Regions from separate parts of the Phyllobacterium sp. A18/5-2 genome, predicted to be linked through region 1. Evidence: predicted binding sites of a transcription regulator. Region 1 holds the regulator's gene; each other region holds the start of a gene.
What was found. Region 1 encodes PhoB, which activates phosphate uptake and scavenging genes when phosphate is short. Its sites were predicted from a motif close to TGTCATNNANCTGTCAT; they were not measured.

Region 1 (8,135 bases):
GCGACGGCACACTAACCCAGACCATCAACGGCGATGTTTATTCCTTACGGTCATCCGGTGATGACTTCGCCAAGGCTTTCAAGGAAATTCAGGCGTTCCTATTCGAACGGCTTGACAGTCTGCGAAGTGAAATAGCGCGCCTTGAACGATCTTTGCCCGGTTTGGCGGGTGATGCAGCCGCTGCATTGAGCGGGCAGATTGAAACCCTCAAATCTGAAGCCAATACGCTGAACGCGCGGATCACAGACGCCAACACCGCAATCGAACTCGACCAGCGGTTGCCCAGTCTGCTCGTCAACGTGAACGGTGGTACCATCAAGGCAACGCAGATTAGTCCCGCCGGAATTGATGGTCTGAAAATGATCACGCCGACAAGCACGGAGCCGGCGAATGCCGGAACGTGGTCGATCCTGACGCTCGAGACACCGGAGTCCAACCGGCGAGTCCAGGATCAATCGGCCACTTGGCTCGAGCAATTGAAAGCAACGGGGACGCTCGAAAAGGCCTTCGCCACACGGTTCTTCACATCTGGTGATTCCCGTGAACCCGAGCTTGCCGGTATCCGGGGCGCTTTGACCGGAACATTGTGGACGCTCGCCGTCACATTGATCCTTTGTTTGCCACTCGGCGTCGGCGCGGCGATTTACCTGGAAGAGTTCGCGCCTAAAAACCGGATCACCGAAGTCATCGAAATCAACATCAACAATCTTGCGGCTGTTCCATCGATCGTCTTCGGTTTGCTCGGATTGGCAATGTTCCTGAACTTTTTCGGTCTCCCAAGATCCGCGCCGTTGGTAGGCGGTCTGGTGCTGGCCTTGCTTGTCCTGCCGACAATAATTATCGCCTCGCGCGCTGCCCTGAGAGCTGTTCCGCCATCCATCAAAGAAGCAGCCCTTGGTGTCGGAGCATCACACCAGCAGGCCATCTTCCACCACGTGTTGCCCTTGGCCATGCCAGGTATCATGACAGGCACCATCATCGGCATGGCGCATGCTCTCGGTGAAACCGCTCCGCTGTTGATGATCGGCATGGTTGCCTTCATCGTTGACATACCGGGAGGTATTACAGAAGCGTCGACGGTGCTTCCAGTTCAGATCTATCTATGGTCTGATCTTCCGGAAGTTGCCTTCCAGGCCAAAACAGCCGCCGCGATCCTGGTACTGCTGGCATTTCTCTTCATCATGAACGCTTCAGCGATCATGCTACGTCGACGCTTCGAACGTCGTTGGTAAACGAGGTATAAGGACATGAACATGCTCACTGAAGTTGATGTGGAAAAGAAATTGTACGGCACCCCTGATCAGACCAACATCAAGATGCGCGGTAAAAACGTATCCGTATTTTACGGCGCGAAGCAGGCCCTGTTCGATGTCAACCTTGACATCAGGGAAAAGGAAGTCACGGCATTGATCGGACCCTCGGGCTGCGGCAAGTCCACTTTCCTCCGCTGTTTGAACCGTATGAACGATACGATTTCGATCTGCCGCATTACGGGCGACATCACTCTCGACAATCGTGATATTTACGATCCGAAAATCGACGTCGTTCAGTTGCGTGCGCAAATCGGGATGGTGTTCCAGAAGCCTAATCCTTTTCCGAAATCCATCTATGAAAACGTTGCTTACGGCCCGCGGATTCATGGTCTGGTCAAGGGCAAGGGCCACCTCGATGAGATCGTTGAAAAAAGTCTGCAGCGAGCAGGGCTTTTCACTGAGGTCAAGGACCGCTTGCATGACTCGGGAACGAGCCTTTCCGGCGGCCAGCAGCAACGCCTGTGCATTGCCCGCGCCATCGCCGTTAGCCCCGAAGTCATCCTGATGGATGAGCCGTGCTCCGCGCTGGATCCAATTGCCACTGCCAAGGTGGAGGAATTGATCGACGAACTGCGCGAGAACTACACGATCGTCATCGTTACGCATTCGATGCAGCAGGCCGCCCGCGTTTCGCAGCGGACAGCGATGTTCCATCTCGGCAATCTGGTTGAGGTGGGCGACACGGAAATGATGTTCACCAGCCCGTCGGAAAAGCGGACGCAGGACTATATTACCGGGCGCTTTGGTTGATCCCTGAAACGAGGACATGGACATGACAGAACATACAGCACAGCACACCGTCCGTTCCTACGACGAAGAACTGAAGTTCCTGGCGCACAAGATCGCGGAGATGGGCGGTCATGCAGAGCGTATGGTTGAACAGGCGGTTACGGCCATGGTCAATTCCGACAACGCGCTGGCACAGCGCGTGATTTCGGACGATCTTATTCTTGATGCTGGCCAGCGCGAGATTGACGAAAAAGCCATTACCATCATCGGCAAGCGCCAACCAATGGCGATTGATCTGCGTGAAGTGATAGGCACGATCCGCATTTCCTCCGATCTCGAACGCATCGGCGACCTTGGCAAGAACATCGCCAAGCGCGTCGTTGCCGTTACCGACACCCGCCAGACATTGTCGGTCTATCGCGGCTTGCAAACCATTGCGGAACTGGCACTGACGCAGCTGAAGGACGTGCTCGACGCCTACGCGACGCGCTCGGTACAGCAGGTAAACATTGTGCGCGAGCGGGATGACGAAATCGATGCGCTGTATACTTCGCTTTTTCGCGAGCTCCTGACATATATGATGGAGGATCCGCGCAATATCTCGGCCTGCACGCATCTTCTGTTCTGCGCCAAGAATATCGAGCGGATTGGCGACCATGCGACCAACATTGCCGAGACGGTATATTACATCGTCACTGGCTCGCAACTGCCGGCCGAGCGGCCGAAGGAAGACCAGACCCACAGCATCGTTGTCGATGAAGCCAGACAACCGTAATCCAGGATAAATGAGCCATGGCGATAGCCCCCAAAATCACCGTTGTGGAGGACGAGGAAGCTTTGAGCGTTCTTCTCCGGTACAATCTTGAAGCTGAAGGCTATGTTGTTGAGACAATCACGCGCGGCGATGAAGCGGAAATTGCCTTGCGGGAAAAGGTGCCGGACCTTCTAATCCTCGACTGGATGCTGCCCGGCCTTTCGGGAATCGAGCTCTGCCGGCGCCTCCGCGCACGTCGCGAAACGGAAATCCTGCCGATCATCATGCTGACGGCGCGCGGCGAGGAGAGTGAACGTGTCCGGGGGCTCTCTACGGGAGCCGACGATTACATGGTCAAGCCATTTTCGACGCCGGAACTTCTTGCTCGGATCAAATCCATGTTGCGGCGGGTCAATCCGAGCCTGTTGTCGCATGTGCTGAGCTTTGGTGACCTGAAGCTGGACCGCGAACAACACCGGGTATTCCGCAAGGAACGCGAATTGAAGCTTGGGCCGACTGAATTCCGCCTCCTGGAATTCCTGATGCAGTCTCCGGGACGCGTGTTCTCTCGTGGCCAGCTGCTCGACAATGTGTGGGGCGCTGATATCTATGTCGATGACCGAACCGTTGACGTGCATGTCGGCCGCTTGCGCAAGGCTATCAATATTGGCCGCTCGATCGATCCGATCCGGACTGTGCGCGGCGCTGGCTATTCTTTTGGTTGACGAAACTTTTTGTCACGTCCGTTGATCCAGTGGCCCGCGAATGGTGCTGCCAGTCCCACCTGCCAATAGCGCAACAGAAAACACGCCTGCCTTCCGAGGGAGGCCGCGATTTCATGCGGGTAAGCAAATTCCGCGGAATCCTCGCCCCCAGGTCGCGGCCGTGATCGAACTCAAGGCCGATGCCCGCCTGACTTTCGAGGTAAGTACACCGGACACACCCATGCAAGGCTTTGATGTGAACACGCTGGCGCTTGAACCTGATCGCTTTGTGCTCAATCTCGCCGCGCGCTCCGCCATTTGCAAGCCGAGGCATCAAGTGGCGATGCGGACCTGATGCGGTAGGCGGCGCGCTACTGGAGCGTTTTGGTGCCGAGACATTGAGTCTTCGATCCTGCAGGACTTCCCCTTCCGGACAGCGTATCGAAAAACGAGGTCAAGCCGAAGAGCGCCATTTGAAGGGACTCGTTTGGGATGCAACGCCACCACGGTCACCAATCGATATATCTTTATGGCGTTCAAGCGATGTGGTTTTACGCCAGCCATTACCAACCTCCCGATGCACCAAAAGCAGTTAGCGCAACGGACTCCATAGGGAGCTCTTCCAAGCCTTGAGTTCATGGAGGAAGACCTGCAGTTTCGCCGGCAAATAGCGTCGTGTCGGGTAGACGGCGTGCACGAAAATTTCTGGCGATGACCAGTCTGGCAGAAGACGAACGAGTTTGCCTTGTCGGATACGTTCGTCGCAATAGGTTGACGGCAGCAGGCCGATCCCATGCCCAAGATAGGTAAAAGCACTTATCGAATGGAAGTCCCTGCTTGATAAGGGTCCGGACACATGCAGTTTTACCGATTTGCGTCCGTTGACCAAATGCCATTCCGCCTCGTTGTTGCGGCCGTTGAGCAGAATGCACTGATGGTCTTTCAAATCCTCCGGTTTCACGGGGGGCGACCGGCCTTCGAGATAGCCTGGAGTAGCGACGACGTAGCGGACGCTCTTCCCTATTGTCTGGGTTACAATTGTCGAGATCCCGAAGTTCACCGAAACGAATGCCGACGTCAACGTTCTCTGCAATCAGATCGAGGAATAGGTTCGTGACGAAAAGGTCGACCTGTATCCGTGGGTACGTTTTCAGGAACGCGGAGAGAAAATCATAAAATGGCTCTTGACCCATGATCACCGGAACAGAGATTTTCAGCAGGCCTTCCGGCTCTTTCTGCGTCTGTGTCAGAACCCGCTCCGCGTCAAACAAGTGACTGAGGGGTTCGCCGCATTGATTGTAGTAGGCACGGCCCTGGAGGGTGAGCGTCAGCTTGCGGGTCGTTCGCTGCAGCAATGTGACACCGAGCTGATCTTCGAGTGCGGAGACTTTCCGGCTGACAGTAGACACTGGCATCCCGAGCGCGTGCGCGGCCCGGCTGAAGCTTTGGAATTGCGCAACCTTCACGAAAACCGCGATGTCATTGAGATCGACCATGCATTTGATTTTTGCATAAATGGAAAAAAGATTCCAGATATTTCCATCTAATCGCGGAATAGAACGTCAGCCATATTCATTGGGAGCAAGCACAATGCTGCGCAATCCAATGGAGATCAAAATGCAAACACGAAAGACTGTTGTCATTACGGGAGCCTCGCAAGGTATCGGAGCAGGCCTCGTTAACGCCTTCGTCGATCGCGGCTACAATGTTGTCGCGACATCTCGCCAGGTCAGTGCTTCCGATGCTTTTCGAGCCTCAAGTCAGCTGGCGCTGGTCGATGGTGATATCGGCGATCCTGAAACGGCAACAAAAGTGGCAGAAACCGCCATGGACCGGTTCGGGACGATCGATGCTCTCGTAAACAACGCCGGTATTTTCTTCACCAAGCCATTCCTTGATTATACAGTGGCCGACTTCAAAAGATTGTCCTCGACAAATCTCGAAGGCTTCATCCACCTCACCCAGCTTGTTGTGAAACAAATGCTGGCGCAGAAGTCCGGCGGCAGTATCGTCAGCATCACGACGCCGCTAATCGATCATCCGATCGCTGGCCTCACCGCTTCGGTCCCGATGATGACCAAGGGCGGAGTCGACGCGATCTCCAAAAATCTCGCGATGGAATATGCGAGGGATGGGATCCGGGTCAACACAGTCGCTCCCGGCGTGGTCGACACGCCCTTGCACAGGGACAATCCGAAGGAATTCCTGAGGACGCTGTCGCCGATGGCGAGTATTTCCAATGTCCAGGAAATTGTCGACGCAGTCGTTTTCCTGATCGAAGCGCCACATGTAACCGGGGAGGTGCTGCACGTTGACGGTGGCGCACATTTGGGGAAATGGTAGACTATGCGAAAGCGCCCGTGGCCGGCGCAGAAGCGCGGCTGCAGGAGCTCGGCATCACGCTTCCCCCGCCGCCGACACCGCTTGGTGCTTACGTCGAAGCGGTGACGATCGGCAACCTCGTCTACCTGAGCGGCATGTTGGCCGTCGCAGGTCGTGAAACTCCCTTCGTCGGACGCGTTGGCGTTGAACTCACGGTCGAGCAAGGCCGTCAGGCTGCCGAAGTGGCAAGCCTCAACGCTCTATCGGCGGTAAGAGAATATCTGGGCTCTCTCGACAAGGTCAGCAGGGTCGTAAAGCTTGGCGTTTACATCGCGACCGCGGGGGATTTCAGGGAGCATCCGATAGTAGCGGATGGAGCATCCGAGATGCTGGTCAACGTCTTTGGAGAGGAAAAGCTTTCTGGCCGGATCGTACTTGGCGTCGCGAGTCTGCCGCTCGGTCTGCCCATCGAGCTCGAACTCGTCCTGGAAGTCGATGCTTGAACGTTGCCAACAGTCCAGATGACCATTGCTATCCTAATATAAATCCGGATGCTCAAGCGCCCGGATTTATTCATGTCGTCTCTCTCTTGAATATTTCAACCGGTACGACGAAGTTACGGTCAATTCCCTTGGGACAAGGCCGCCGGTTTGATTAAATCGGCCGCCGCCAGCCAATACTCGCAGGTAAGATTGTCCCGCAGAGGGCTGCGGCTGCACGGTTAACAAAGGCGCAACGCTCAATCATCGCAAAGCCTGCCGGACATCCGGTATTCGCCAGAAAGGACGTTTGATTTCGACGAGTTGGCGGCGGGGGTCGCCAGCCTTCACTCTGTCGCGGATCAGTGCAACGAAGTCCGCTTTAACAGCCGGATCGGACAAGAAATAGCTGTGGCCGATGAAGCCGCCGCCTGAAAACTCGATGAAATCGACCAGCCTTCCCATCTGAGACCCTGCCCATTTGGACGCCGCCTGGCTCCTGTCTTTGGGAAGCCTGCCGACTGCGAGCTGCCCCAGCCGCAAGGCGCTGCCGAAGAGCAGTGTTGATGCCCTCAACGCCTTGTCGCTGGGAGACGAATAAACCGTGAGATGCATGGCGCCTTGAGGCGGGAACCTGCTTGGACTTGATTTGCTGCCGAAGGCAAGGTCTGGGTCCGATACCCACGCGAACAACTTGGAAGAAGCCACATCGAGATCAATATCGGGAGCGAAAAACACCGCGTTCGCGATCTTGTAGCGCTGCCAAAGCGAGGATCGGCTGACATAGGCTTCAATCGCGAGTTGCTGCACCACACTCGCGAGTACATCGGTTCCGCGGCTATGCGCCAGGAGGTGAAGCCGCTCGACACCCTTAGCTTCGGCGATGATGCGGATGGCTTTCTTGAAGTCCGCGACTGCAAACTCGCTCGACTCGCGGTCGATGTTGTAGCCAAAGAAAAAGCCGCCGGAGCCCCCGGCAGGCCATGTCAGGACAATGCAGGCAAACTGGTTCTGCAGCGACCGGCAAATCTCGCCTGTGGCGCGCGGCGTCGTCGAAGCTGTTGCCGTATCCGTGAATAAAAACCACGACTTCCTTACGATCGGCTGTTGCGAGACGACGAGCGACGTCGGCCTGCAGCGATGCGGCAGCCTGGTCATGGGCAGCGACTGCCCTCGGCGTGCGGTGTGGTCCGTTCGCGGTCGCCACGACGCCGTAAGGTGTCGCTGGAAACTGCCCGGTCCCGGAAATCGCGCCGACACGCAACTCACTTGTGGGAGAGTTGCGGGTCGGGGTGACCGACACCGATCCGAAGCTCAAGAACATGGCTCTTTCGGCACCGTAAGACAACGTGCTGTCCGATGCAGTTACAGGTGCCCGGTCGGTAACGTAGAGGAGGTCGAAGGCTCCAGAACTCTGGCGGGACCGAACGGTCGGGGTGTTTTGCAACGCCGGCGACGCAGTAACGGGCGGCGTTGCAACCTCCGCGCGCTGCGTGGCACAGCCGGCGAGGAAGACAAGCAAGAGGAGCCCTGACATTGCCCGACAAAAATTTATTCCGACCTATCCCATGCGTCCCCCATCCCGCTGCTTTCAAACGGACGAACCTTTGGTACCTCGGTTCCGGCGGCCGTTTTTCCAGTCGGAGCTCGTGCTCCTCCATGGCGTTGGTGCACCAATATCCAGTCGAGGATCGCTATATTTTCGGTAAGCGCATCGCCGCGTCGAAGCCGTGGCGGCTTGGCCGCAACAATGGGCGATTATGGGATCGAACGATATTATACGTGGGGCTATGTCCTACAGTGCCTTGAGGTAGGGAAGGTCATTGCATTGGTT
Region 2 (8,135 bases), 1.1 Mb from region 1:
AAATCGCGCTTCCCGACGAATTGCTGACCGGGCAGATCCGCTACGGCCTCGAAGGTATCACGCGTGTCGGTGAAGGCGACGACGCGACCCTGTGGATGGCAATCCAGCGCGAGTGGAAGGATGACGAGAAGGGTTTCGTCAAACTCCTGAGCTACAATGTCAAAGACAAGGCATGGGGTGCTGTTTCCTACCCTCTCGACACGACCGCGAATGGCTGGGTCGGCCTGTCGGAAATCACCGCGCATGACGGCCAGCTCTATATCATCGAACGCGATAACCAGATCGGCGAGCGGGCTGTCAACAAGCGGCTCTATCGCGTGGCGCTCGATGGCTTGAAACCCGCCAGGATCGGCGAGAAACTGCCGGTGGTCCAGAAGACGCTCGCGCATGATTTCATCGGCGATCTGAAGTCGGCCAATGGCTACGTTCCCGAGAAACTTGAAGGCTTCACCGTCGATGCGGATGGTTATGGCTACGCAGTGACGGACAATGATGGCGTCGATGATTCATCCGGCGAAACGATCTTCGTCGGCATCGGCAAGGTTCAGGCCACGAATTGAAACCAGCGCTTGAAACGCAAAGGCCGCGCCGGCGCGCGGTCTTTGGCATTTTTAGCTCACATCGAGCACGATCTTGCCAATGTTCTGGCCGTCTTCCATCCGTTCATGCGCGCGCCAAGCCTCATGCAGCGGGTAGACCATGTCGATCACAGGTGCAACACGGCGCTCGACCAGCAGCGGCCAGACCTTCCGCTCCAGTTCGCGGGCGATGCCTGCCTTGAAGTCAACGGACCGGACGCGCAGGGTTGAACCAGTATGGGTAAGGCGCTTGACCATCAGTTTTGAAACATCGGTGGGCGCCTTGGCGCCGTTCAGGAAGGCAATCTGGACAATGCGGCCATCGACGGCCGCTGCATCGTAGTTGCGCTCGATATAGTCGCCGCCGACCATATCAAGAATCAGGTCCACACCCTTGCCGCCAGTCGCGTCTTCTACCGCTTCGACAAAATCCTCGTGGCGGTAATTGACCGCACGGTTCGCGCCAAGCTTGACGCAGGCTTCGCATTTCTCATCCGAACCCGCCGTGGTGATGACGTAGGCTCCGAAAGCGCTGGCAAGCTGGATGGCGGTGGTGCCAATCCCGGAGGAGCCGCCATGGACGAGGAAGGTTTCGCCGTTCTGCAAGCCGCCGCGCTCAAATACATTGTGCCAGACGGTAAAGTAGGTTTCCGGAATCGCCGCAGCCTCAATGAAGCCGTAACCAGCGGGGATTGGCAGCGCATTGGTTTCATGCACATTGCAGTATTGCGCATATCCGCCGCCTGAAACCAATGCTGTGACGCGCTCGCCAATACGGAAGCGCGTAACACCTTCGCCGATGGCAACGACATCACCGGCGATTTCCAGACCGGGAATATCGGAGGCACCGGCCGGTGGCGGATAATGACCTTGCCTCTGCAACACATCTGGCCGATTGACGCCGGCCGCGCGGACCTGGATCAAAAGCTCGCCCGTTTCTGGTTCGGGGACACCACGTTTCCCCGCCTTGAGCACCAGAGGTCCGCCTGGCTGCGTGATCTCGATCGCCGTCATTGTCGTTGGAATTTTATCGGCCATAGGATCCACCTCAATATTGATTCGCCAGAATAATTTGCAATTCCAAGCAGTTGGGCTGTATTCTCGCACTCTAGAGCGACAAGTGGAGGAAATGATGTCACTTTTCGATGAAGAGCCAAGGCGCAAAATCATTCACGATATTGGCCAGGACCTGTCGCTATTGTCAGTTGCGGAGCTTGACGAGCGAATCACGCTCCTGCGTGCCGAAATAACGCGGCTCGAAGAGGAACGCTCCCGCAAGGGTGACAGTAAGGTTGCGGCCGAGGCGTTGTTCCGCTGAGACAACAAAAGTTATGCGGATGTCATCAAGTTTCCGCATTACTGCATGACACGAACTCACCGCCTGCACGATCCTGTGCGGGTCCACTTCCGATTCGCTTGAAGGGTTTGCCGTGTTCCGTTCGTTCATTCAGGTCTTCGCACTCCTCTGCGGCACGTCCTTTCTCGTCATGGCATCGGGTTTGCATGGTTTGCTACTGCCGTTGAGGGGTGGAGCGGAGGGCTTCTCGACGACGTCCCTGGGGCTTCTGGGTACGGCCTGGGCTGGTGGCTTTATCACCTCCTGCCTGCTGGCGCCGCGTCTCGTCCGCCGTGTCGGTCACGTGCGCGCATTCAGCGCTTTTGCGTCAATCGCAGCGATCGTCGCGCTGATGACCGGTATACTGGTCGAGATCGACTGCCTGGATCGTGCTGCGCGCCTTGACCGGCTTCGCCATGGCCGGATCCTACATGGTGATCGAAAGCTGGCTCAACGAGCGCGCGACGAACGCCAATCGCGGCCAGATATTCGGGCTCTACATGGTTGTGAATTTCGCATCGATAACTGTCGGGCAAATGATGATCGGCTTCGGTGACGTGCATACGGGGACGTTCTTCATGATGTCCGGTATCCTTTTCTGTCTGGCGCTTATCCCGACAGCAATTTCCACTGCGAGCAGTCCAAAACCCCTGACCGAAGTGCAGCTTGACCTCAGGGCGCTCTATCGCAATTCCCCCGTCGCTTTCCTCGGCTGTATCCTGATTGGCGTTGCCAATGGTGCTTTCGGTACACTTGGTGCGGTCTATGGCGCGGCAACCGGCATATCGACGACGGAAATTGCCCTGATGATGAGCGCCTCCGTCATGGGCGGTGCGCTGATGCAGATTCCGGTCGGCCGGATGTCGGACCGCACGGATCGACGCTATGTGCTTGCCATGGTTGGTGGCGCCGCCGCTGTGATAGGCCTGTTGATTTTCCTGATTGCGCCGCGCCATGCCTATGTCATTCTGGCCATGACCGCGGTCTATGGCGGCCTTGCCTACACGCTCTATCCCGTGGCGGTCGCCCATGCGAACGATTTTTCCGACTCGGAAAACTTTGTCAAAGTCACAAGCGGGCTTCTGCTGCTTTATGGCTTTGGCACGATGATCGGCCCGATCCTTGGAGCCTGGGCCATGGAGCGCATTACGCCGGAAGGGCTTTTTGCAGTAACGGCCCTGGCCCACGCCTCGATCATGACCCACGCGATCATCCGCTCGCGCATGCGGGCACCGGTGCCCATTGAGCTGAGGGATAACTTTCAGACGGTCGGTGCCGAGCGCGTAACACCCGAGGGTGTCAGGCTGGATCCGCGGGCCGAAAACTTGCCCGAGTGAGCGGTTGGATTAGGCCCGATACGAAATTCGTTGACATTCCTGCCGGTTTAAAATGACTATCCTTCATGGTCGAAACGGATGCCTTTGCAGCAATTTCTGATCCGAACCGCCGCTATCTCCTGGAGGAGCTTCGACGCGGGCCAAAAACCGTGAACGAACTGGCGACAGGCCTGCCAATTTCCCGCCCCGCAGTTTCCCAGCACCTCAAGGCACTTCTCGATGCGCAGCTGGTAACGGTCAAATCCGAAGGCACACGCCGGATCTATGCAGTCGACGCCAACGGTTTTTTCCACCTGAACCTGTGGCTGGACCAGTTCTGGAATGAATAGAGCAAATTTTGCTCTGGCCGCTCTGTAGGCGACGAAAAAACCCGGCCCGTCATCAGCGTGAGGGCCGGGCTTTTTTGTAACTGCCAGCACGATGCTTTCAAGCTATCGAGTGGAATTTCGCGGTATGGTCCTTATCGTGATTAATGATGGGTGACGACTGATTTGAGCTTTTCGATTTGCTCCTTGAGCATAAGCTTGCGACGTTTCATATCGCTGATCTTCAGGTCGTCGGAGGCGGGACTTAACAGCGCGTCGGAAATTTCCTTTTCGAGCGCCCCATGCTTACGTTCAAGCGTTTCAAGATGAGACTCAATGGCCATCCGGCTTCTCCCTTGGTTGGTTTTCCCTACTCACGCTCTGCCTGCCAGGTGGCAAGTTTATGACAGAGCCGTGACACTCTGCCACCACTTTAAGCAATTGTCGAATTTGTTTCGTAGGATTTTCTTGTTTCTTAAAATATGATATGGCGACGTGCTGGTAAGGGGTTGCGTTGCCCTGGACCAAACACTGGATTCTGAACTATTGCCGCATGCGCCTCTTTCGCGCAGGGTAAGCAGTAGCACTTTAAATTTGCGTATAGTCCTTTCCAAAAACCGGCTGCGGTTTTAGAATTATGCGCGGCAAAAATTACCGGGAATCACTGCATGTCCGACCAGGATCAGGCTGACATTAGATTGGCAGTCGCAAGATTGAAACAAGAGCATCTGGATTTTGATGCCGCCATACAAGCAATGATCCAGGTGGGCTGCGACCAGCTTCGTATCCAGCGAATGAAAAAGAAAAAGCTGCTGATCAAAGACAAGCTCATTGAGCTTGAAGACAAGATCATTCCCGATATCATCGCCTGATTTCTCAAGAGGTTTCTCACCTGGCTCGCAGCTTGCGGAGCTCCGGGTTTTCCTTTAATGCCCCCATCTCGATAGAGGATGCTCAATGGCAGACAAACGCGCTGACGTCGCAATCATCATGGGAAGCCAGTCCGATTGGACGACCATGCGCCATGCTGCCGAAACGCTGGATGCCCTCGGCATCTCCCACGACGATCGTATCGTTTCCGCGCACAGAACTCCCGACAGGCTGGTGGATTTCGCCAAGGGCGCGCGCAAAGCGGGATTTAAGGTCATCATCGCCGGCGCCGGTGGCGCAGCGCATCTGCCTGGTATGGCCGCAGCGATGACGCCTTTGCCAGTCTTCGGTGTGCCTGTGGAATCAAAAGCGCTTTCGGGGCAGGATTCGCTTCTGTCGATCGTGCAGATGCCAGCCGGCATTCCTGTGGGCACTCTGGCGATTGGCCGGGCAGGAGCCGTCAATGCCGCCTTGTTGTCGGCAGCGGTTCTGGCGCTCAATGATGATGCCCTGGCGAAGCGGCTCGATGATTTCCGGCAGGCGCAGAGCGATAAGGTCGCGATGAGACCTTCTGACGAGGCGTGAAGATGATTTCCCCAGGGTCAACAATTGGAATTATCGGCGGGGGCCAGCTCGGCCGTATGCTCGCCATGGCGGCGGCGCGGCTTGGATACAGGACAGTCATTCTGGAGCCGCAGGAAGATTGCCCCGCGGCGCAAGTTGCGAGCGAGCACATTGTGGCGGCCTATGACGATCCGAATGCACTTGAGCAACTTGCCGAGCTTAGCGATGTCGTCACCTATGAATTCGAGAATGTTCCGGTGGATTCGGTAGAGATGCTCAATGAAAGCAAGGCGGTTTTTCCTCCGCCCGAGGCTTTAAAGGTCTCGCAGGATCGGGTAGCCGAGAAGCGCTTCCTCAATAAGGCAGGCATCCAGACTGCACAGTGGCGCATCGTCGAGAATGAAGGGGATCTCAAGGCGGCGCTCCTTGCCTTTGATGGCAAAGGCATCCTGAAGACGCGGCGTTTCGGCTATGACGGCAAGGGTCAGATCAAGTTTACGGGCGCAAAGGGGGAAAGCGCGAAATCCGGTTTCGCCGCAATTGGCAGCGTACCTTCTATCCTCGAAGCACTGGTTGATTTTACCCGCGAAATTTCAGTGATCGCCGCGCGTGATGAGGACGGCAATATCAAGGTCTACGACATTGCGGAGAACGTCCACAAGGACGGTATTCTCGCCACATCTTCCGTGCCCGTCTCTGTTTCCTCGACAATTGCCGGCTTGGCCGCCGATTCGGCGCGCAAGCTGCTGGACGGGCTGAATTATGTCGGCGTTGTCGGCATGGAGTTCTTCGTGCTTGCCAACGGGACATTGCTTGCCAATGAATTTGCGCCGCGCGTGCACAATTCGGGCCACTGGACTGAAGCGGCCTGTGCCGTATCGCAATTCGAACAGCACATAAGGGCGATTGCCGGCCTGCCGCTCGGCGATACGAGGCGTCATTCCGATTGCGTCATGGAAAATCTGATCGGCGATGACATCGGCAGGGTGCCAATGCTTCTACAGGAAACCGGGGCTGTCGTGCATCTTTATGGTAAGGCTGAAGCGCGCTCCGGCCGCAAGATGGGACATGTGACGCGGATCACGAAAAGACTGTAACGACGAATAAATGCGTGATTCTGCTCTGAATCACGCGATGAATCGTAAGCCGGGTGTTGACAATGCGGGTAATCCTTGGCTATTTCCCCGCAACGTGTTTCCGGCGCGCTTTACAGGCGCGCTTTTTATTGGTGCCCGGTTTCGGGCGTAAAGATACCGGTGCTGAAATGAAGATCAAGAATTCCCTCAAGGCCCTGAAGGCCCGTCATCGTGACAACCAGCTGGTCCGTCGCAAGGGCCGGATTTACATCATCAACAAGACCGCCCCACGCTTTAAAGCGCGCCAGGGCTGATCGTATCCGTCTCACGGTTATTTGCATTTGACGTTTCGCTGATACGGACTACCATCCGTGTCATGCGGAGCGTTTTTGTATTTTCGATTGGAACTTTACTGGCGGGTTTGCCTGTGCCCGCAATGGCGCAGGCGCAGACGCCCATCGAGCAGCAGGCAGCCTTGCCCAATCAAACGCTCGCGCAAAAGCGCTCGGCGCGGCTTGATGATCTGTTTGCATCTCTCAAGCGCGAGAGCAATGAGGTGAAGGCTGCGCGCATCGCCTCGCTCATCCAGATGCAATGGCAGAATTCCGGTAGCGCGACCGTCGACCTGATGATGGGCTGGGCTGCCAAGGCCATGGAAGACAAGAAGTATCCCGTTGCCCTCGACTTTCTCGACCAGGTGGTCGTGATGAAGCCGGACTATGCGGAAGGGTGGAACCGGCGGGCGACCTTGCATTTCATGATGAATGATTACGGCCGGTCCATGGCCGACATCCAGAAGACCCTCGCGCTGGAGCCACGGCATTTCGGGGCGATGGCGGGTATGGCAGCGATCCTGAAGGATACCGGACGCAAGGAAGCCGCCTTGCAGGCTTTCGAGCGGGTTCTGACAGTCTATCCGATGATGCGCGAGGCGCAGAAGCAGGCGGGTGAATTGGCCGATGAACTCACCGGCCAGCGCACGTAATCACAACCATTTTTCCCGCATTGGTGGATGAACCTGGGCCAGATTCGGCGATTGCCGGGTGAGAACCAGCAGTCCTTGAGCAAGAATTGGGTCATTGCGTTCCATTACTGTGCCGGAACGAAATGACCCTGTTCGACACAGCCTAAATTCCAGTCAGCCCATCCGAGCCGATATAGGCAATACGCAACATATTGGTCGAGCCGGGCGTACGCAGCGGTACGCCAGCCGAGATGATGATGCGGTCACCCGGATTGCCGAATTCTTCCTGATAGGCGATGTGGCACGCACGATCGACCATATCATCAAGATCGCTGGCATCCTCGGTTACAACGCAATGCAATCCCCAGACGAGCGAAAGCTTGCGTGCCGTCTCGACCACCGGCGAAAGCGCGATGATCGGCAGTAACGGCCGCTCGCGCGCCGCGCGCAGTCCGGTTGTGCCCGAGGCGGTATAGGTGACGATCGCCGAGAGGTTGAGCGTTTCGGCGATCTGGCGTGCTGCGAGCGAAATCGCATCGGCGCCGGTCGCATTGGGCTCGGGGCGCTGGGCATGGATGATGCCGGGATAGTTCGGATCGCGCTCGACCTCCTCGGCAATGCGGGCCATGGTCGACACCGCTTCGACTGGATAATCGCCGGCGGCGGATTCGGCCGAGAGCATGACGGCATCAGCGCCTTCAAATACCGCGGTGGCCACGTCCGAAACCTCGGCACGCGTCGGGACTGCGGCGGTGATCATCGACTCCAGCATCTGTGTGGCGACGACGACCGGCTTGCCGGCCCGGCGGCAGGCGCGGATGATCTGCTTCTGGATGCCGGGAACCGATTCTAGCGGCATTTCGACACCAAGATCGCCGCGGGCGACCATAAGAGCGTCGGAGAGTTCGATGATTTCGTCGAGGCGGGTGACCGCCTGCGGCTTTTCGATTTTCGAAAGCAGGGCAACGCGGCCGCGGGCGATCTTGCGCACTTCGGCAAGGTCCTCGGGCCGCTGGATAAAGGACAGGGCCACCCAGTCGATTTCCTCATGCAGAACCGCATCGAGGTCGCGCCGGTCCTTTTCGGTCAGGGCGCTAACGCCAAG
Region 3 (8,135 bases), 480 kb from region 1:
GCGCGCAATGGCATCAACATATTCGATGTTGCATCACCAGGGGAATTCGAAGCGGTGCGCAAGGTCGCTCCGAAAGCGCAGATGCTCTATATGCATCCGATCAAGGCGCAGTCCGATATACGCCTCGCTCTAGAAACCTATGGCATTCGCGTGATGGCCGTCGACCATGAGGACGAGATCGCCAAGGTGACACGCATCGTGCGGGCGCTGGACATCGATCCTGCCAGTGTTACCCTCTATGTACGGTTGCAAACCAAGGGGCATGCAGCCTACGAATTGTCCAAGAAGTTTGGTGCAGCTCCCGCTCACGCGGTCGAGCTTCTGCAGCGGGCGCATAAGATTGGCTACAACGTTGGCCTGTGTTTTCATGTGGGCAGCCAGATCGAGGACCCCGACACCTATGAGCGTGCGCTGAGTTCGGCAGACTGGGTGCGCAATCGTGCGGGTGTACCGCTGGCCGGCCTTGATGTCGGTGGTGGTTTTCCCGCCGAGTATGGGCATGACCCCAAGCGCAAGCATGTGGAAATGCCTTCGCTGGGTCAGCTGATGTCGCGGTTGCGCGGCGACATCAAGGAGTACGGCTTTGGCGATTTGCCGCTGGTGGCGGAGCCAGGACGCGTCATCGTCGCCAGAGCCTTCTCGCTTATCGTGCGCGTCCTGTTGCGCAAGGGCAGGCGGCTTTACATCAATGACGGTATCTGGGCATCGCTCTCGGATTCATGGACCGGCAAGATAACGCTGCCTGCACGCTTCATCCCCGATCCTGCCAAGAAGCACCGCAATGGCGATCCAAAGGCGATTGTGCCGTTCAAGGTTTGCGGGGCGACGTGCGACTCCGTCGATATCCTGTCGCGCCCGTTCTGGCTGCCGGAAACGGTCGACACGGGGGACTGGATCGAGATCGGTCATATCGGTGCCTATTCGCTATCGTTGCGCACCCGCTTCAACGGTTTCTATCCCGACACTTTTGTCGAGGTAGAGACACCATTCGACGCGGGCGATCGGCCCGAGGGTTTTGCCTCGCTCGAGACGATGGCCTACACAGAGCTTTAGAGCCTTTCATCAAAACGCGCCGTCGTGAATAGTGGCGAAATATATCTGTCACAAAAGGATTGTATCGACATCAATATTCTGAATTGAGAGATATATTGATGAGAATTGTTATTAATACTTTAGTCTTACTTATCTTTGCGGCAATGATTTCCGCATGTAACGGCAGTGATCCAGCCGCGCCAAAGAATGATGGATCCGACAGTACGTTTTCCGGCAAGAGCGAATTGCCGAACGTGACAGTCCTTCCACCAGCGGTTGCACCGTCAAACGAGACAGTCGTATTGCCACCGCAGACCACCACTGCACTGAAAGACCTCGGGCCGATCGTGTGGCCCTTGCCCTTGCCCGAAGCGCAGCCCACCGCCGCGCCACAGGCCGTACAGGTCGGTACCAGGCCTTACTATCTGGTCGATAGCATGAGCGATGGGCCATTGAAGACCAAGCTCAAATCCTGCGCTAACGGGCCTTTCAAACGGACGGATTTCGCCATCGCCCACCGCGGCGCGCCTTTGGAATTTCCCGTACACACAAAGGAAGGCTATGAGGCGGCCATCCGCATGGGTGCGGGCATCCTTGAGTGCGATGTGACCCTTACCAAGGACAAGCAGCTCGTTTGCCGTCATAGTCAATGTGATCTTGCTCAAACGACAGATGTCCTGTCCAACAAGGAGCTGGCGGCAAAATGCTCTGTGCCTTTCAAGCCTGCGGATGGCGCGAAAACGGCTTCTGTTTCCTGCTGCACATATGATTTTACCTTGGCTGAGTTCGAGACACTGAAGGGAAAACTGGCAGGGTCCAACCCCGATGCGACGAAACCAGGCGAATATCTGAAGAACGTAGCTGATTGGCGCACTGGTCTCTACACACGCGGCACCGTGATGAGCCACGCCCAATCGATTGCCTTGTTCGACGCGGCTGGTGTCAAGATGACCCCCGAGCTTAAGAAAATCACCCTGCCCCCAGGTTACACCCGCGACAATTTCAGGCAGCAGCTCGTCGACGAGTACAAGGCCGCCAAGATCGACCCGTCGAAGGTGAGCATACAATCCGACAATCTTGACGATGTGCTGTATCTGATCGCGCATGAACCGGAGTTCGGCAAGGGCGCGTCTTATCTCTGGTCACCATCGTCTACAGTTTCCGACGACAGGCTGGCAACCCTATACAGTCAAGGTATCAGGACCATATCGTCAGCCGTGGGAAATCTTTACGATACCGAGAAAACCACCAATAAGCTTATCCCATCAGCGGCAGCTACCAAGGCAAAGAAAGCCGGATTTGAGCTTGTCGGCTGGACGATGGAGCATGACGACGATGTCCCCGGTGAAAATGGTGATGATGTCTACGGTTTGATGGATGTGCTTGCCAACGACGTTGGCGTGAAGGGCGTGTTTTCAGATTGGGTGGGGACCACGAGCTATTATGCGAGCTGCATGGGTTTGAAGTAGGCCAGAAATGATTGTCGGCGGGGCGGTCGAGCCGAGGGGGTTTTTCCTCGTTCAAAATCAAAGCCCCTTGGAGCATTGCCGACGAAATATATCTGTCACAAAAGGATTGTATCGACATCAATATTCTGAATTGAGAGATATATTGATGAGAATTATTATTAATACTTTAGTTTTACTTATCTTTGCGGCAGTGATTTCCGCCTGCAACGGCAGTGATCCAGCCGCGCCAAAGAATAATGGATCCGACAGTACGTTTTCCGGCAAGAACGAATTGCCGAAGGTGACAGTCCTCCCACCAGCGGTTGCACCGTCAAACGAGACAGTCGTATTGCCGTCGTCAATCGTCGTTCAACTGCCCGATCTAAAGGGTGAGCAGTTGAAGGTGACAACCCTCCCTCAAGCGGTTTCGCCGTCAAACGAGACAGTCATAGCGCCTCCGGTGGCAGTTGATGGCCTAAAAGACCTCAGAAGTGATCTGGCGAAGCTGAACAAGACTCCACCAGCGGTTGCACCGTCAAACGAGACAGTCGTATTGCCGCCGCAGGCAACTACTGCACCAAAAGACCTTGGACCGATCGTGTGGCCTCTGCCATTGCCCGAAGCTCAGTCGGCCGCTACGCCTCAGGCCGTGCAGGTGGGCGTCAGGCCCTACTTTCTGGTCGATGACATGAGCGAGGGGGAGTTGAAGACCAAGCTCAAATCCTGTGCCGATGGTCCGTTCAAACGGACGGATTTTGCCATCGCCCATCGCGGCGCGCCTTTGCAGTTTCCCGAACATACCAAGGAGGGTTACCTGGCTGCAATCCGCATGGGTGCCGGCATTCTCGAATGCGATGTTACTTTCACCAAGGACAAACAACTCGTCTGCCGCCACGCGCAATGCGATCTTACTGATACAACGAATATTCAGGCCACAGCGCTCAAAGGCAAATGCACAGGCGGTAGATGCTGCACATCGGACATTACCCTTGCCGAATTCAAGACGCTTCGGGGAATGATGGAGGCACCTACAAAGGATTGGCGCACCGATCTTTATGCCAACCGGAGCGGCACCTTGATGTCCCATGCGGAGTCGATTGCGCTGTTCGATGCGGCGGGCGTCAAAATGACGCCGGAGCTGAAGAATATGGACAGGTCAATAGCAGGCTATAGTCTCGATGATTACAGACAGCAGGTTGTCGATGAGTACAAAGCGGCCAAGATCGATCCGTCCAGCGTGAGCATACAATCCTTCAATCTTCCTGACATACTCTATTGGATCAAGAATGAGCCGGAATTCGGCAAGGGCGCGTCTTATCTTATCAAGTTTCTTCCAGATCCGACCAGTCTTGCCGGCCTTTATGCACAAGGCGTCAGGACGATATCGTCCAGCCTGGATGGTCTTGCGCCATTAGTGGGTGAAAAATATGTCCCGACGGCAGCTGCTCTTGCCGCAAAGAAAGCCGGATTTGAGCTTGTCGGCTATACCATGGAGCGCGATGGAATGCCCGGCAATACGGGTGATATGACTTATGGAAGGATGGATGTGCTTGCCAAGGACGTTGGCGTGAAAGGCGTGTTTTCCGATTGGGTGGGGACGACAAGCTATTATGCCAGCTGCATGGGTTTGAAATAATATTCGTCAATAACTTCGCGGTGACGGAGGATCGTTGATCCTCCGTCATCACAAGACCGGGATCAAAGCTTGCCAAGGAGTTCCGGCGTTGGCCATGAATCGGCAGGCAGCCCAAGCCGAATCTGCTCCTCACGGACCGCATCACGCGTGAGAATGCCGAAAACGCCATCGATCTTGGGGCCCATATCGTGGCCGCGCGCCACAAGCTTGTTCTGCAATTCCTTCATCTGTTCCGGATTGAGACCAGGTTCAGGATTGGTCGGCTCCAGCGGACCGGCACCTGCCAGCCGCGTGGCGAAATAGGCTGCGGTGGTCGCGTAAATGATGGATTTGTTCCACTCGACGAAGATGTCGAAGTTCGCGTAAGACAGGAATGCCGGCCCCTTGCGGCCCATCGGCAGCAGCAGCGATGCATCGCCATCGTCGGGACCGAGCGGTCCCTTCATGCCGGTCACGCCCCATTCGGCCCATTTGGAGTGGGGCAGGCGATTGGTGCGGATGGCGTTTTCCCAAGGCAGTTCCTGTGTGAGCTTTACTTCCTCAAGCCATGGCTGGCCTTTGCGCCAGCCAAGATCGCGCATGACGCGTGCAGCGGTCATGATCGCGTCGGGGGCGCTGTGTTTCAGGTCGACCTTTTCATCGCCATCGCCATCGATACCGCGCTCCAGATAGTCCGAGGGCAGCATCTGCATCTGGCCGATCTCGCCGGCCCAGGCACCGGTCGTCTTGGCGTCCACGACACCGCTGTCGAAAAGCTTCAAGAGAGCAATCAACTGCGGCCGGAAGAGCTCGGGCCTGCGGCAATCGAAAGACAGGGTGAGGAGAGCATTGAGCGTGTCAAAATCGCCCTGGACAGCGCCGAAATCGGTTTCCAGCCCCCAGAATGCGGCGATAACTGGGCCGGGAATGCCATATTCGGCTTCGGCCCGGGCAAAGGTGTCGGCATATTTCTTGAGGTTTGCGGCGCCCTGCTTCAAGCGGTAGTCGGATACCATGCGCGATGAGAACGTCAGGAAGGTCTGGTTGAAAACGCCTTGGGCGCGGTCTCGCTCAAGCACCTTGTCGTCCATCGACGCTTTGAACAGTTCGCTAATGCCCTTGTCGGTGACCCCAGCGGCCTTTGCCTCATTGATCAGACCGTTGAACCATGGTTCAAGTTCCCCACCGCAAGCAGGCTTTGCGACTATCGGCTGCGGAGGTGCCACCTGATCAAGCGCATTGGCGGCGCTGGATATGACGAAAAGGCTGGCGGCAAGGGCAATCGATACTTTGTTCATCAGGGAATCTCGTTAATACGAGCGTACTTCAAGGTACGCGAAACTTTCCCTGCTAATGCACGAATATGCGAGGGAGGTGAAGTCAAAGAATTGAGAGAAAGGCAGGACGCCAACCTTTATCGCACTTTGTTGCGGACCAGCCACTGTTTCCAGGCGCTTTCGTTGCCCGCAAAAACATTGATATCCGCATCGCCGCGAATTCCGGGGACTGCCCCGGTTCCGGTATATTGCCAGAACGTCCAGGGATGGGGGCCATACCTCTCGTCGGGATGACCGGCGACGGAGCGCAGCCAGAACGGATAACCGTCAAGTTGCCGCAGATCATTGTCATCGAAGAAATCGATGGTGGTATAGATGATCGGGCGTTTGCCGTAGTGGCGCTCCAGAATATCCATGAAGGTGCGCATCTCACTGCGGACAATCGCGGCATTGGGCCTGAGCTTGCATGTAGGAGATGCCGCGTTCCACTCCATGTCGAGAACCGGCGGCAGCGCCCCCGGGTCGTTCGGCACGTGACTTATAAACCAGCGGGCCTGATCCTTTGCGCTCCGGCAGAAATAGTAAAAATGATATGCACCGCGCGGTATGCCAGCGGCCCGGGCAGCTGACCAGTTTTCGGCGAAGCGGTCATCAAAGCGGTCGCCGCCCTCCGTCGCCTTGATGAAGACGAAGGAAATTCGGTTTTGGCGAAGTGTCTGCCAATCGATCGTCGATTGATACTTGGAAACGTCGGTTCCATGGATCGGATAACGCCAGGGCGTCCTGCCATTCCATTCGTGCGGGTCACGGTCGCCAAAGCGCGGCGCGCTAACGTTGCCAGATGGCGCTGCTATCTGCTGGAGGGAAGAGGGCCGTTTCGCTTCCGAAAAGTCGTAATCAACTGTCGTGCAGCCGCAAAGTAGAAGAGTGAGCAAACCTGCTGCAAGACGTTTCATGAATTGTGGTCCGTATTTTTAGTCGTGGCGGGACATTGGGTGCATGCATACTGATGCGTCATTATGCTTAATAAATTGCGTGTGCCAGCTCATGGCTACAAACTTTTGTCCCAGATTTGTATCCATATGTATGTGCTACCAACATCGGTTATTCTTCACCAGCTTTACCAGACAGGGAGGAATGACGATGAAGACGATCATCCTAGCGGCGTTGTCCCTGGCAGGCTTGCCGTTCATGACGCCGTTGCATGCGCTCGACCTGAATGCGCCGATTGATCCTGCGCGCTGCCAGCACGCATTGGACCGCTTCGAACGAGCTCGGCATAACTTTGCTGCAGCGAAGTTCGCCCTGGACAGGGCGATTCAGCTGCTCGGTTCGGCGCGCTTTGCCAGCCGAGTCGGGATGAACATCGATCTGGCAAGCAGGCAAACCGATGTCGACGCCGCGCTTTCCCCATATATCGAATCGATTGGCCCGGCATATGGCGCCATTGAGCTTCTGAACGCCAATTGCAATGCCGATGCGGTCAAGCAGATGGTGCGAGTTCCGTCCAGTGCAAAATTCAAGGACAAAGTGGACGAGAATATCTCGAACCTCTTTGGTGCCGGCGCCGACAAACTCGCCGACGATCAAATGACCGACATCAAGCGATTGTTCGACTCCATGAAGGCGGAACGGAAATGAGTAGTCTCAACGTTTGCTGACCGACGGCTCCTTGGCTCGCTGCGATTTTTTGTTAGCTGCACGAATTCGTGACCCGTGTTAAGCGTGCGGATGTGATCGATCGGGGGAAACGGAATGATCCGAAGACTTGGCCTGCTGGTTCTGTTCGTTGGCTTGATCGGTCTGGCAAATGCTTTTCTCGCTTCCTGGGTGACAATCAATCGGGACGACCTCGGCATATCAGTCAGCCAATCGGGAAATTGCGTGCGGCCGGCAATTCCGAGCTTCTGGCGGAACTATCGCGGCTTTCCGGATTATGACAATGAGCTGATTGCCGATTATTTTGGCGTTTATGCAGCTTACGCGTCGAATGCTTACCGCCCCATTCCGCGCGAGCGATTCAATCTCAAGCCGGATTATTTCGGCTGGGTGCCGCAAGGCGAACCAATCGTAAAGCCAGGCGGTTTCTATGCCGAACTCTACTACCGGAAAAACTCCGATCGCCTGTCGGTGATGATGGTCTTCAGGGGGAAGGATAAATTCACGAGCATCACCGATCTCATGAGTGAAAGCACCTATTTCACACAAATGATCAATCCCTGGGATCAATACCGGACGGCGCGCAAGGAATTTGCAAAGGTGCGAAAGGAAACTCAGGCTAACGCGGGAGGGTTACCGATCGAATATATCATGGTCGGCCATGGACTGGGCGGCGGACTTGCCCGCCACATGGCAGCGTCGTTTCCATGCACGGCCGCAATCACCTTCAACTCGACCTTTGTGTCCAATAACCGGCGTCTCGCGGAACCCTATGACGGACAGGTGGTGGATCTCTTCGCCGACAACGATCTGACTTCAAGAATTGCGATCTTGCCCAATCCGCGCGCTTTTTTCCGCATTTCGCGCCAGCATCAGTGGTATCGCGTTCGCAATGCCGGTAATTTTGCCGGTCAACAAGGCATGCTCCGGGCGGCTGTTGCTATGGCCCGTATACCTGTCATGTGCCTGCTTCGCGCCGATTGCGAATTGAATAAGAGTGTCAGCGGCGACACGGCCGAGCCCAATCCGCAACGCATGCGATCGGCGGCGGACATGTCAACGCTCTATTGCCTCGCAGGTCCAAACTCTGAGGGTTCCAAGAAC
Region 4 (8,135 bases), 1.4 Mb from region 1:
ACCTGCGGCTTCTTCCCAATCGACCGCGAAACCATCAACTACATGCACATGTCCGGTCGGGACGAAGACCGCCTGGCCCTCGTCGAGGCCTATTCGAAGGCGCAAGGCATGTGGCGTGAACCAAATTCGGCCGATCCGGTTTTCACGGACACGCTGGAACTGGACCTCGGCACTGTCGTTCCGTCCATGGCCGGACCGAAGCGTCCGGAGGGCCGTATTGCTCTTGAGGGCATTGCATCGGGCTTCCATGAATCGCTGCAGAAGGAATACAAGAAGACCACGCAGCTCGACGCCCGATATGCAGTCGAAGGCGAGAACTACGATCTCGGCCATGGCGATGTCGCTATCGCCGCCATCACCTCCTGCACCAACACCTCGAACCCAAGTGTGCTTATTGCGGCTGGTCTTCTTGCCCGCAATGCCGTCGCGAAGGGTTTGAAATCCAAGCCGTGGGTCAAGACATCGCTCGCGCCCGGCTCGCAGGTTGTTGCCGCCTACCTCGAGAATGCCGGCCTGCAGAAGGAACTCGACAAGCTCGGCTTCAATCTCGTCGGTTTCGGTTGCACCACCTGCATCGGCAATTCCGGTCCTTTGCCGGCGCCGATCTCTAAGACCATCAATGACAAGGGCCTGATCGCTGCCGCCGTGCTGTCGGGCAACCGCAACTTCGAAGGCCGTGTGTCGCCCGATGTGCAGGCGAACTACCTGGCTTCACCCCCGCTCGTGGTTGCCTACGCGCTGGCCGGTACCGTCACCAAGGATTTGACCACCGAGCCACTTGGTGAAGATCAGAACGGCAACGCGGTATTCCTCAAGGATATCTGGCCGTCTTCGCATGAGATCCAGGAATTCATCACCAAGAACGTAACCCGCAAGCTGTTTTCGGCCAAATATGCGGACGTGTTCAAGGGCGACGAGAACTGGCAGGCGGTCAAAGTGCCAGCTGGTCAGACTTATGCCTGGGACGACCAATCGACCTATGTGCAGAACCCGCCCTATTTCGTTGGTATGGGCAAGACGCCCGGCAAGGTCGACGACATCAAGGGAGCCCGTATCCTTGGTCTGTTCGGCGACAAGATCACCACCGACCACATCTCGCCGGCCGGTTCAATCAAGGCGGCCTCGCCGGCTGGCAAGTACCTCACCGACCACGGCGTTGCTCCACTCGACTTCAACCAGTACGGCACACGTCGCGGCAATCATGAAGTAATGATGCGGGGCACATTCGCCAATATCCGCATACGCAACCACATGCTCGGCGAGAATGGGCGCGAAGGCGGCTATACGTTCCACTATCCTTCCAAGGAAGAGATGCCGATCTACGACGCGGCCATGCAATACCGCACCGAGAACGTGCCCCTGGTGATCTTTGCCGGTGTGGAATACGGCAATGGCTCGTCACGCGACTGGGCAGCCAAGGGCACCAACCTGCTGGGTGTTCGCGCGGTAATTGCCCAGTCCTTTGAGCGCATCCACCGTTCGAACCTGGTCGGCATGGGTATTGTGCCATTCGTTCTCGAAGACGGCACAAGTTGGCAATCGCTGGGTCTGAAAGGTGACGAAATCGTCTCCATCGAAGGTCTTGCCGCGATCCAGCCGCGTCAGAAGACATTTGCCACGGTGACCTATGCCGATGGCAGCGTCAAAAAGGTTCCGTTGATCTGTCGCATCGATACGATCGACGAACTCGAGTATCTGAAGAACGGCGGCATTTTGCAGTACGTGCTGCGCGATCTCGCTGCATAAACGGCAAACTTTGCGAATAATCGAAGGCCGCCGGACAACCCCGGCGGCCTTTTGATTGGGCTGGCAGTAGAAACGTGATCGAATTCACCTCAAAGTGACTTCCTCTTGAAACCACCGGCTCCTATCAATCATCTCGCAATCATTTTGTCCGACAACAACCCCGTTCAAACTGGGAAGAAAATAGAACCCGTGCCCTTGCCCACTTTGTCCAGACGTATCTTGATCGGTGCTCCGCTTTTGGCGGCTGCCGTATATGTGCTGCCCGTCTGTGCCCAGGACGTTGGCAAAAAACCGGATGGTGTCGTTGAACTCTATACCTCGCAGGGTTGTGGATCGTGTCCTCCAGCTGACGCGGTGCTGAAGGAACTTGCCACGGAAGGCAAGGTCGTAGCACTCGCGTTTCACGTTGATTATTGGGACTACCGTGGTTGGACCGACAACCTTGCTCTGCCAGAAAACACCGATCGCCAGAACGCCTACCGCACGGCTCTGGGTCTAAACGGGATCTATACTCCTCAGGTAATTCTGAATGGCCGCGAACACATGAACGGTCAGGATGGACGGAAGATTCGCAGACGCATCGCGGAAATGCGGGACACACCAAGCGGCCTGATTGTCCCTGTCTCGATAGAGAAAGCAGCGCCTGATCGCTTGCTGATAGATATTGGCTCGGGTCCCAGCGCGACAAACCCCGTTCGGGTTTTGCTCGCCTACTTCAACCGGGAAAGCATCGTTGCAATTCCGGATGGCGAGAATGTCGGGCGCAAGGTCAGTTATGCCAACAGCGTGCGAGCGATGGAAACAGTTGGCATGTGGGACGGCAAGGCTCAAAAGATCGAAATTCCTTTGAGCGAACTCGCCAGCAAAAAGGCCACGGGGTGCGCCGTGCTTCTTCAGGAGATGCTTGGCGAAGGTAAACCAGGACCGATCATCGGCGCATCGATCATGGCTGCAAAGCCTTAGTTCCGATGTGTCCGTTCCAACAAAAACAGGCCGGATAAATCCGGCCTGAGATATTGGGGCATGTTGCCTTTCAGGGAGACTGATTGGTTCGGCCCAAACAACCCGTTGGGCGGGGGGCTTGGGGTATCGGACTGTCAAGACCGAACCGTCTCAGACAACATGTGAGGATGTTGGGTTTCGAATCGGGCGGCAATGCGAACAGAAAATGGCGAGAATGTGTCAGATCATCACCATTGGAAACAGGCCGTATTGCTTCGTGAGAACGCAGAGAAAGCAGTTCGTAACCGGCCGGAGATGACCACGAAATTGACTCCGGACTTGTAAATTTACGCAGATGAGGTCACCTTTACGTCATCCAGGTGTCACACGGCAATTTTCAGAGGCGGATGATTGATGGACAGCAATGCAGGTGGCGACGAATCGCAACATCAGGCAAAACTCGTTTCACTTGTCCGCACCAGCGAACTACCCGTCACCTTCAATCGGCGCGAGCTTGATCAAATCCTGCGAATATATGGGTTTATGGTTTCTGCGGGAGAATGGCGCGATTACGCCATCGACCATTTGATGGATCGTGCAGTGTTTTCGATTTTTCGCAGAACCAGCGAAGTTCCAATGTTTCGGGTAGAGAAGAACCCAAGGCTGGCACGCAAGCAAGGGCTCTACAGCGTCATAGCCGCTAGCGGCCTCATTCTCAAACGCGGACATGAACTCGACCGCGTTCTCAAAATATTCGACAAGAGTTTAAGCGTCGTACGCAGTTAAGTGCCCGCACTCCCTTCCAATGGTGGTCTGCCGGGCAGCGTTTGCGAACCACCGTTCATGTCGAGCTGCATCAGGACTGTATCCAGCCAGCGTCCGTGCTTGAAGCCTGAACCTTTGATGGTTCCTGAGTGTTTGAATCCGGCTCTGGCGTGCAGTCGCACAGAGGCAGAATTGTCGTGGCCATCACCGATCACGGCAATGAACTGACGAAACCCAAGGGCGGTACAGTCGACGACCAGTTGCCTCAGCAGTGCCTTGCCGAGACCCTTTCCCTTGGCTTCGGGTGCGATATAGATCGAGTCCTCAACCGTCCACCAATAGGCTGGCCTGGTCCTGAAATAACTTGCATAGGCATAGCCGATCACCGTCCCATCAAGTTCCCCAACGATATAAGGAAATCCGCCGGTCGTGATCGCGTGAAACCGCCGGGTCATCTCCTCCTGGTCAGGTGGGTCGATTTCGTAAGTCGCTGTTCCGTGGAGGACGGCATCGCGATAGATTTCGGTGATGGGGCCAAGATCGGCAGGCTGCGCCGGACGAATATGAATCTGGGACATGGAGTTTCACAAGCAGAGGATAATCTTGCCAATGTCATGCACGTCTTCGCCGCGAATTTGAAGAGGTGCCGTATCGAAAATGCCATCACTATGGCTGGGCAATTTGCCGATCAAAAGAAAAGGGCAGCGTTTCCGCTGCCCGATTCCCAGTTCACGTCACAATCGAATTATTCGCGGTTGCCCAGGAACTGCAGTAGGAACATGAACATGTTGATGAAGTCGAGGTAGAGCCGCAGCGCGCCCATGATCGCCTTGCGGCCATAGGTGTCCGAGGCATCGCCTTCGTAGTACATCTCCTTGATGTTCTGCGTGTCATAAGCGGTAAGACCCGCAAAGACCAGAACACCGATCGCGGAGATGGCGAACTGCAACGCGCTCGACGCAAGAAAAATATTGACTACAGAAGCAAGAATGATGCCGATCAGGCCCATGAACAGGAACGAGCCCATTCCGGATAGATCACGCTTTGTAGTGTAGCCATATAGCGACAACGCGCCGAACGATGCAGCCGTGATGAAGAACGTCTGAACAATGCTTCCGGATGTATAAACGAGGAAGATCGACGACAGCGAAGCACCAACAAGGGCTGCATAAACCCAGAAGGTAGTTTGAGCTGCCGATACCGACATCTTTTCGATACGAAAACTCAGGAAGAACACTGCGGCAAGCGGTGCGAGCATCACGAGCCATTTCAACGGCGATGTGTAGAAGACAACGCCGAAGCTGGTCAGCATCTTGCCGTTCGGCAGTGTCGCTGCGGCCAGAGAAGGATCATTCGTGGTCGTGAGATAAACGAGTGCAAGAGCAGCAAGACCGGTCACTGCAAGACCGATCCCCATCAGATTGTAGACTTTGAGCATGTAGCTGCGCAGACCCTGATCGATCCCCGCGTCCACACGCACTCCGGCCGATGTACGGGCCTGGATGTTGCGATAGTCAGCCATGATTAACCTCATTTGCTTCGTCCCGTCGGGTGTCGGGTTTATTCCCCAGGCGCCGCTGGCGGGACCCCAGCATGCCTTGGGACAAATTATGGGGATTCAGTGGCCTCATAACAAGACCTTATTCACTCAAGAATACGTGTATCGCGGCCAAAAGGCGATGAATTGCTCAAAAATTACACTTTTTTAACGATTTCAGAGGTTTCGCAGGACCGGAGCGGCCTTCTGACCGAGGATCTCGCCATGTACCCGCAAGTCCAAATCCGACGGTCAGAACCAGAGCCACAATCACTGTCATGACCGCGACTTCCGGCTGAAAATATGGCGGCAATGTCATAACCCGTACAATCACGTACCACGCCGCGACGCCACCCGCCATGAGCGCAAATATCGCCGTCGAAAGGCCAAGGAGCATGTATTCGAGCGTGAACGCTTTGATCAGCGTGCGTCTCGTCGCGCCCAGCGTTTTCAACACGACTGCGTCATGCACACGGGCCCGATTGCCCGCTGCTAGCGCACCGCCCAGTACAAGTATTGAGGCAATCAGCGCGACCGATGCAGCCGCACGGATCGCCACGGCCAATTGACCGACAAGTTCATTGGCGATGGTGATCGCGTCCTTGACGCGAACCGTCGTTACTGCAGGGAAGGTTCGGGTCACCTCGCGCATAACAGTTGCCTCCTCTTGTGGAGTCGAAGCACTATCTGTCAAAGTCGCCAGCCAGGCATGCGGTGCCCCTGCGAACGTATTGGGGGAAAATACCATGACGAAATTGATGGCCAGCGATTCCCATTGCAGTTGGCGCAAATTGGCGATGCGTGCGGTGACGTTTCGGCCAAGCACGTTCACCGTCACCGTATCGCCAATCTTGAGACCAAGATTACCAGCCTCTTCCGCCGAGAACGATACAAGCGGCTCGCCGGTATAGTTCGCCGGCCACCAACTGCCTTGCGTCAGCGCCGAATTTTCAGGAACGCTTTTGGCGTAGGTAATGCCACGATCGCCACGCAACACCCACGCGCCTTCGGGAGAAATGGTCATCTTGCTGATATCGGTGCCATTGAACGCGACTATGCGGCCGCGCAGCATCGGCGCGCTGACGATTTTGCCGTTGGGCGCCGCCTTTTGCACAAGATCGGTAAACTGGTCCACCTGCTTGCTCTGGATGTCCACGAAGAAGAAGTTCGGGGCCCGTTCGGGCAGGTTGCCGGCCAGCTGCTGGCGCAGACTGCCATCAATAAGCCCAAGCGTAACGAGGAGCGTCAACCCCAACCCGAGCGACAGCACGACTGACGGCGTGAGTGCACCGGGTCGGTGGATATTGCCAATGGCGAGCCTCAGCGCGGTCGAGCGAACCCGTGGCGCACGCCGCGCCAACCACTGAACCAGGCTCGAAACTGCCCGCAAAACCAGAAATGAAAAAATCACCGCACCGATGAAGATTGTGGCGATCCTTCGGTCATAGGCGAAAAATACCGCAAGCAGGCAAAGAATGGCGATCAGCGCGACCGCAACAACGATGTAGAAGGTCTTTGGCCACCCCCTTTGTTCAAATCCCTGTTCGCGGAAGAGCGCCGTTGCCGGGACATCCCTGGCGCGCCCGAGTGGCAGGATTGCAAAGCTCAGTGTTGTCAAAAGTCCAAACAGGGCCGCCCACGATAATGCGCCAGGGTAGAATCCGCCCTTGGCCGCAATAGGCAGGACATTTTGCAACGCATAACCCGCCGCATAAGGAATGATGGCGGCGATCACGAGGCCGAGAAGTATCCCAATCAGGGCGATGATCAAGATCTGAATCAGATAGACAGCTATGACAAACCAGCCCGGTGCCCCGAGTGATTTGAAGGTTGCTATGACGCCGCGCTTGCCATCGAGATAGGCTCTGACGGCATTGGCAACACCGACACCGCCAACGATGAGTGCGGTAAGCCCCACCAGCGTGAGGAATTGGGAGAACCGCTCGATATTGGCGCTGAGCGATGGCGCTGCATTGGTCCGGCTGCGTATCGTCCAGCCAGCTTCGGGAAACATTTGCCGGGCTTCGTCGCGGATCGCCGTGATGGTGGCTTCGCTCGCCTGTACGGGCAGCGCGATCTTGTAGCTATGGTCGACCAGACTTCCCGGTTGAACCAGTCCTGCGGCAGCAAGGCCGTCCAGCGATACCATGAAACGTGGCGCAAAGCCGAAACCATCGGACAGTAGATCCGGCTCATTGGTGATGACGGAACGCAGCTCGAACGTCGCCGAGCCCATCAGAACGCGGTCACCGAGCTTGAGATTGAGACGGTCCAGAAAAATTTGCGCCACGGCCGCGCCGAAAACACCGTCTTTTTCAGCAAATAGCGTATTGTGATCAAATGCGGGTGTTGTTTCCAGCCTGCCATAGAGCGGATAAGCATTATCCACTGCCTTCACCTCTACCAGCGACTGGTCGGAGCCATCGGCAAGTCTTGCCATCGAACGCATGTTGGCACTCACGGCGACTTTACCCTTGCCGGCCAGGAATGCTCGCTCTCCGGGTGTGACTTCACGCTGGTTCAGTTGAAAGCGGATGTCTCCCCCAAGAATACTCTGTCCTTGTGCGGAAATGCCTGCAGTAACGGCATTGGCCACGGAATTGACGCCGCCGATGGCGGCGACACCCAGAGCGATGCACGCAAGAAATACATAGAAGCCGGACAACCCGCTGCGCATTTCGCGCAACGCAAAACGCAGAGCCAATTTAAGTGATGGTGACGTGCGGGTGGAAAGCAGCTCGCTCATGCGGTTTTCGCCAGCTCTCGGGCAGCTTCGTCTGTTTCGATCAAACCTGATCGCACACGAACTTCCCGGTCGCAGCGTGCTGCAAGCGTAGCATCATGCGTAACCAGGACGAGGGTAAGTCCAAGTTCCTTTTGTTTTTCGAAGAGGAGGTCGGTGATTTGACGACCCGTCGCTGTGTCAAGGTTCCCGGTTGGCTCATCAGCAATGAGGATTTTTGGCGAAGGCGCTAGCGCTCGGGCAATTGCCACCCGCTGCTGTTCGCCCCCGGAGAGTTCGCCCGGATAATGGGTCACGCGGTCAGCAAGTCCGACTGCTGCGAGTACCCGTTCAGCAATGGCAAAAGCATCCGGATTGCCCGCAAGTTCCAGCGGAACGGCAACATTTTCGAGCGCAGTCATA

Region 2: N8E89_RS05170 (YdcH family protein) is a predicted target of PhoB. The motif match lies at 3,960-3,976, and genes of this name have one in related genera.
Region 3: N8E89_RS01960 (glycerophosphodiester phosphodiesterase family protein) is a predicted target of PhoB. The motif match lies at 2,584-2,600, and genes of this name have one in related genera.
Region 4: N8E89_RS06410 (DUF2794 domain-containing protein) is a predicted target of PhoB. The motif match lies at 3,059-3,075, and genes of this name have one in related genera.

What each region holds. Positions count from the first base shown of each region.
Region 1 covers NZ_CP104966.1:3,587,659-3,595,793, reverse strand. Annotated here, with positions in the region: gene pstA (phosphate ABC transporter permease PstA) at 1-1,232, shown strand, start outside; gene pstB (phosphate ABC transporter ATP-binding protein PstB) at 1,248-2,063, shown strand; gene phoU (phosphate signaling complex protein PhoU) at 2,086-2,817, shown strand; gene phoB (phosphate regulon transcriptional regulator PhoB) at 2,835-3,521, shown strand; gene N8E89_RS17900 (hypothetical protein) at 3,682-3,855, shown strand; partial or broken gene N8E89_RS17895 (LysR family transcriptional regulator) at 4,093-4,996, opposite strand; gene N8E89_RS17890 (SDR family NAD(P)-dependent oxidoreductase) at 5,118-5,843, shown strand; gene N8E89_RS17885 (RidA family protein) at 5,837-6,325, shown strand; partial or broken gene N8E89_RS17880 (alpha/beta fold hydrolase) at 6,566-7,838, opposite strand; gene N8E89_RS17875 (sensor histidine kinase) at 8,097-8,135, opposite strand, start outside.
Region 2 covers NZ_CP104966.1:1,025,659-1,033,793, reverse strand. Annotated here, with positions in the region: partial or broken gene N8E89_RS05195 (esterase-like activity of phytase family protein) at 1-560, shown strand, start outside; gene N8E89_RS05190 (NAD(P)H-quinone oxidoreductase) at 612-1,616, opposite strand; gene N8E89_RS05185 (DUF1192 domain-containing protein) at 1,711-1,896, shown strand; partial or broken gene N8E89_RS05180 (MFS transporter) at 2,066-3,251, shown strand; gene N8E89_RS05175 (ArsR/SmtB family transcription factor) at 3,317-3,580, shown strand; gene N8E89_RS05170 (YdcH family protein) at 3,721-3,900, opposite strand; gene N8E89_RS05165 (YdcH family protein) at 4,225-4,428, shown strand; gene purE (5-(carboxyamino)imidazole ribonucleotide mutase) at 4,514-5,011, shown strand; gene N8E89_RS05155 (5-(carboxyamino)imidazole ribonucleotide synthase) at 5,014-6,087, shown strand; gene ykgO (type B 50S ribosomal protein L36) at 6,255-6,380, shown strand; gene N8E89_RS05145 (tetratricopeptide repeat protein) at 6,443-7,051, shown strand; gene pyk (pyruvate kinase) at 7,194-8,135, opposite strand, start outside.
Region 3 covers NZ_CP104966.1:380,342-388,476, reverse strand. Annotated here, with positions in the region: gene N8E89_RS01970 (alanine racemase) at 1-1,053, shown strand, start outside; gene N8E89_RS01965 (glycerophosphodiester phosphodiesterase family protein) at 1,152-2,501, shown strand; gene N8E89_RS01960 (glycerophosphodiester phosphodiesterase family protein) at 2,647-4,116, shown strand; gene N8E89_RS01955 (lytic murein transglycosylase) at 4,179-5,393, opposite strand; gene N8E89_RS01950 (glycoside hydrolase family 25 protein) at 5,510-6,328, opposite strand; gene N8E89_RS01945 (hypothetical protein) at 6,372-7,013, shown strand; gene N8E89_RS01940 (alpha/beta hydrolase family protein) at 7,128-8,135, shown strand, end outside.
Region 4 covers NZ_CP104966.1:1,278,754-1,286,888, forward strand. Annotated here, with positions in the region: partial or broken gene acnA (aconitate hydratase AcnA) at 1-1,746, shown strand, start outside; gene N8E89_RS06405 (DUF1223 domain-containing protein) at 1,984-2,709, shown strand; gene N8E89_RS06410 (DUF2794 domain-containing protein) at 3,103-3,474, shown strand; gene N8E89_RS06415 (GNAT family N-acetyltransferase) at 3,471-4,031, opposite strand; gene N8E89_RS06420 (Bax inhibitor-1/YccA family protein) at 4,199-4,975, opposite strand; partial or broken gene N8E89_RS06425 (ABC transporter permease) at 5,168-7,736, opposite strand; gene N8E89_RS06430 (ABC transporter ATP-binding protein) at 7,733-8,135, opposite strand, start outside.